One region of the Hymenobacter sp. PAMC 26628 genome, then DNA from elsewhere that is predicted to be linked to it. Evidence: riboswitches for the same ligand, from Rfam matches in the RefSeq annotation. Region 1 holds a riboswitch; the other holds the start of a gene.
What was found. Region 1 has a riboswitch for thiamine pyrophosphate ahead of AXW84_RS17240 (TonB-dependent receptor). Riboswitches for the same ligand answer to the same signal wherever they lie in the genome.
Positions count from the first base shown of each region.

Region 2: it holds a riboswitch for thiamine pyrophosphate, as region 1 does, so the genes downstream of both, thiS (sulfur carrier protein ThiS) here and AXW84_RS17240 (TonB-dependent receptor) in region 1, are expected to answer to the same signal.

Region 1 is NZ_CP014304.1:3,974,460-3,976,850, reverse strand. Features, by position in the region: gene AXW84_RS17250 (BamA/TamA family outer membrane protein) at 1-518, shown strand, start outside; gene AXW84_RS17245 (hypothetical protein) at 625-846, opposite strand; TPP riboswitch at 1,012-1,115, shown strand; gene AXW84_RS17240 (TonB-dependent receptor) at 1,177-2,391, shown strand, end outside.
Region 2 is NZ_CP014304.1:5,240,089-5,242,479, forward strand. Features, by position in the region: gene AXW84_RS22745 (acetamidase/formamidase family protein) at 1-671, shown strand, start outside; TPP riboswitch at 727-823, shown strand; gene thiS (sulfur carrier protein ThiS) at 1,005-1,106, shown strand; partial or broken gene thiC (phosphomethylpyrimidine synthase ThiC) at 1,174-2,391, shown strand, end outside.

The DNA.
Region 1 (2,391 bases):
ACCTCAGCGCCGTGTTTCGGCCCAACCGCCAGTCCCTGGGCAGCACCACCAACTACGAAACCCTGTTGCTCGAAGGCCGCGCCTACCTGCACCCCAGCCGCCGCTCGGCCAACGTGCTGGCCTTCTGGTCGTACAACGCCCTGACTTTGCGGGGCAACCCGCCGTTTCTGGACTTGCCCAGCACCGGCTGGGACACGTCGAGCAACCTCGGCCGGGGCTACATCCAGGGCCGGTTTCGGGGCAAAAACCTGCTCTACCTCGAAAGCGAGTACCGCTTCGGCCTCACCCGCAACCACCTGCTGGGCGGCGTAGTATTCGCCAACGCCCAAGCCGTGTCGGAAGACGCCCAGCGGCCCGGCGAGCCCATCGCCAAGCGCTACGACAAGGTGGCCCCGGCCGTGGGCGCCGGCCTGCGCATCAACCTCAACAAAGTGGCGCACACCAATTTGGGTATCGACTACGCCCGCGGCATCCAGGGCTCTAGCAGCCTCTCGTTCAACGTGGGCGAGGTGTTTTAATTTTCGAATGTGGGAGGATGTGAAAAATATGGGAGAATGTGAAAAATGAGGAGAGCGTATCTCCTAAATCTTCACATTCCCCCGCATTCTGCCCACATTTAAAAAATCAGGCGCCTACGCGCGGGCGGTTGTAGTCGGGCTCCCAATCGTTGATGGGGCGCGAAATGCCGGGGGGCAGGTCAAGGTCGGGCAGGCCGGGGTCGTGGGGTTCGCCGCCGTCGTCGTCGCCATCGGGCGGCGGCGGTGGGGGCCCCACGCGGCGGCGCGGCACCACGAGCACGAACAGCAGCACGGCACAAAGCACAACGGCGTAGAGAAGCTGGTACATAGCAGGCGAGCAGAGAAAAAACGGCCGGACTAACAACGGCTAAAACCGCCGCTGTGTTTCGGCGGCCCGATACTCTAAATTAATTGATTTCCACCAATAAGCTAGCCGCCCTGGCATAAAAAAAGTTGTGGGGCCCCCGAATGGTTCCCGCCCGCCTTACCTTTGCGGCCTGTTTAGGGGTGCTGGCGTTGTGCACGACGCCGGCTGAGATGATACCCATCGAACCTGAACCGGGTAATGCCGGCGAAGGGAAATAAACAATCCGCGGACGTTTCCGCCCTGGCTCCGACCCCTGGGGCCCGGGTGCGTTCTACCTTTTTCCACCGTTTTTTGAAAACTCTACCCTTTGCGGGGGCCGCGCTGCTGGCGCTGGCCGCCGCGCCGGCGTGGGCGCAAGGCCCCGTGTCCGGCACCCTTACCGATGGCCGGGGCGCGGCCCTGCCCGGCGCCACCGTCACCCTCCCCGATGTGCCCGGCCTGGGCGCCACCACCGACGCCGCCGGCCGCTTCGTGCTGCCGGCCGTGCCTGCGGGGCCCCACACGCTGCGGGCCAGCTACGTGGGCTTTGCGGCGCTGGCCCTGCCGCTGCAGGGCCAGCCGGGGCCCCAGCAGCTGCCCGCGCTGGCCCTGGCCACGGCCCGCAACCTCACGCCCGAGGCCGTCGTCACGGCCACCCGCGCCAACGAGCGTACCGGCACCGCCTACCAAAACGTGAGCCGCGAGCAGCTCCAGGCCCGCAACTTCGGCCAGGACATTCCCTACCTGCTCGACCAAACGCCGAGCGTCGTCACGACCTCCGACGCGGGCACCGGCGTGGGCTATACCGGCATCCGCATCCGCGGCACGGATGGCACGCGCATCAACGTGACCCTCAACGGGGTGCCGGTAAACGAGGCCGAAAGCCACGGCGTGTTCTTCGTCGATTTGCCCGATTTGGCGTCGTCCGTGCAGAGCATCCAGGTGCAGCGCGGGGCGGGACCCAGCACCAATGGTGCGGGGGCCTTCGGGGCCAGCTTGAACGTGGAAACCCTGGGCCTGCGCTCCAAGGCCTACGCCGAGATTAATAACTCGGCCGGCTCGTTTGGCACCTGGAAAAGCACGGTGGCCGCTGGCACGGGCCTCATCAACAACCACTTCACGGTGGACGCCCGCGCCTCGCGGGTGCAGAGCGACGGCTACATCGACCGCGGTTCGTCGCGGCTGAAGTCGCTGTACCTGGCCGGCACGTACTCCGACGAAAAAACTCTACTTCGGGCCCTCATCATCACTGGCTACGAAACCACCTACCAAAGTTGGTATGGCCTGGCCGACTCACTGCTCACCAAAAACCGCCGCTACAACGAGGCTGGCACCGACGCCGGCCAGCACCTGCCGGCCTATAAGAACCAGACCGACAACTACCAGCAGGACTACTACCAGTTTCTGATTTCGCGGCAATTAACGCCCAACCTCAACCTGAGCGTGACGCCCTTCTGGACGCGCGGCGGCGGCTACTATGAGGAGTACAAAGCCAACCAGGAATTCGCCAAGTACGGCATCGGGGGC
Region 2 (2,391 bases), 1.3 Mb from region 1:
GCATCCAGCGCATCAAGCTGGCCATTCCCTATGCCTACAACGCGTTTGGGCCCAAGAGCGGCTTCATTCCGGAGGACTTCCCGTACGCGAAGATGAAAATCATTCCGCTCGACGAGAAGCAGGGCGTGGCCCATTTCGCGCCGGGCATTGACGTGCCGCTACGGCCGTTTTTTGGCAGTATGGGCGTGGCCCCACCGGTGGCCGCGGGCCGCATCAACAGCGCGCCGCCCGGCATCCACGGCGGCAACCTCGACAACCGGGAGCTGGTGGTGGGCACCACGCTGTACTTGCCGGTGCACGTGCCCGGGGCCCTGTTTTTTGTGGGCGACGGCCACGCTGGGCAGGGCAACGGCGAGGTCGACATCACGGCCCTGGAAACCTCGCTCGTCGGCGACCTCCAGTTCATTGTGCGCAAAGACTTGCACCAGAAGCTGCCCCGTGCCGAAACGCCCACCGCTTACATCAGCATGGGCCTGAACGAGGACCTAACCCTGGCCGCCAAGGACGCGGTGCGCGAGATGATTGATTTCCTGGTGGCCACCCGCGGCCTAAGCCGCGACGACGCCTACATGCTGGTGAGCGTGGCCGGCGACCTCGACGTGACGCAGGTGGTGGACGGCACCCGCGGGGCCCACGTCATCCTGCCCAAAAGTATTTTCGGGAAAAAATAGGGCCCCGCGCCCGGCGCTCACGCAGCCGTTTGCCGCCGGGAGCGTATGTTTGAGGGGTAAACTTTAGGGGTGCCCCGCCACGTGGGGCTGAGACAATACCCTTGGAACCTGATGCGGATAATGCCGCCGAAGGGAAAAGTACTGGTCCGCACGCGGCCGCCCGATGGGCGCGCCGTGGCCGGCACCCACTATTGTTTGCGGTTCGCATTTCCCCAACTAATCAACTAGTTGCATGATCTGCTACGTAAATAATTTGCCCCACGAAGCCGCCGAACAGCAGCCGTTGCAGGAGCTGCTGGCGGCCCTGGGCTGGTCCAGCCGCGCGGCCTCGCCGTGGCCCTGAACGACGCTGTGGTGCCCCGCGCCGAGTGGGCCACCCGCGCCGTGCAGCCCCACGACCGCCTCACCATTATCCGCGCCACCCAAGGGGGCTAGGCGGGTGCCGGCTCCTTCCCTCCCCATTTTTCCGACGAAGAAAAAAGACCAGGCCCCCCAGCAGACGCTGGTGGCGCGCCAGCCCCTCACGGGTTCGCGCAAAGTGTACGTGCCCGGCACGCTGCACCCGCACATTCGAGTGGCGATGCGCGAAATCGAGCTGGCCGACACCGAGCGCAAGTCCGATTTCGGCTTCCCGTCGGAGCAGAACCCGCCCGTGACGGTGTACGACACCAGCGGGCCCTACACCGACCCGAACGTCGAAATTGACCTGAAAAAGGGCCTGCCGCGCCTGCGCGAAAGCTGGATTCTGGAGCGTGGCGACGTGGAGCAATTATCTGGTACTACCTCGGATTACGGCCAGCAACGCGCCGCCGATAACAGCCTGGACCACTTGCGCTTCGAGCACATTTCCGCCCCGTTGCGCGCCAAAGTTGGGGCCAACGTGAGCCAGATGCACCACGCTAAGCAAGGCCTCATCACGCTCGAGATGGAGTACATCGCCATCCGCGAAAACCAGCGGTTTGACGAGCTGCCGGCCGATGACCCGCTGCGGGTGCAGCACCGCGGCCATAGCTTCGGGGCCAACACGCCGGAGGGCCACATCACGGCCGAGTTTGTGCGCCAGGAAGTGGCCGCCGGCCGCGCCGTGATTCCCTCCAATATTAATCACCCCGAGAGCGAGCCGATGATTATCGGCCGCAACTTCCTGGTGAAAATAAACACCAACATCGGCAACTCGGCCGTTACGTCCTCCATTGAGGAAGAGGTAGATAAGGCCGTGTGGAGCTGCCGCTGGGGCGGCGACACGCTGATGGACCTGAGCACGGGCAAGAACATCCACGAAACCCGCGAGTGAATTATCCGCAACTGCCCGGTGCCGGTGGGCACGGTGCCGATTTATCAGGCCCTCGAAAAGGTGAACGGTAAGGCCGAGGACCTGACCTGGGAGCTGTTCCGCGACACGCTGATTGAACAGGCAGAGCAGGGCGTCGACTACTTCACCATCCACGCCGGCGTGCTGCTGCGTTACGTGCCGATGACGGCCAAGCGCGTGACCGGCATCGTGCCGCGGGGGGCTCCGTTATGGCCAAATGATGCCTGGCGCACCACCAGGAAAGCTTCCTGTACACGCACTTCGAGGAAATCTGCGAAATCATAAAAGCCTACGACGTGGCCTTTTCGCTGGGCGACGGCCTGCGCCCCGGCTCCATCGCCGATGCCAACGACGAGGCGCAGTTTGCCGAGCTGGAAACCCTGGGCGAACTCACCAAAATTGCCTGGG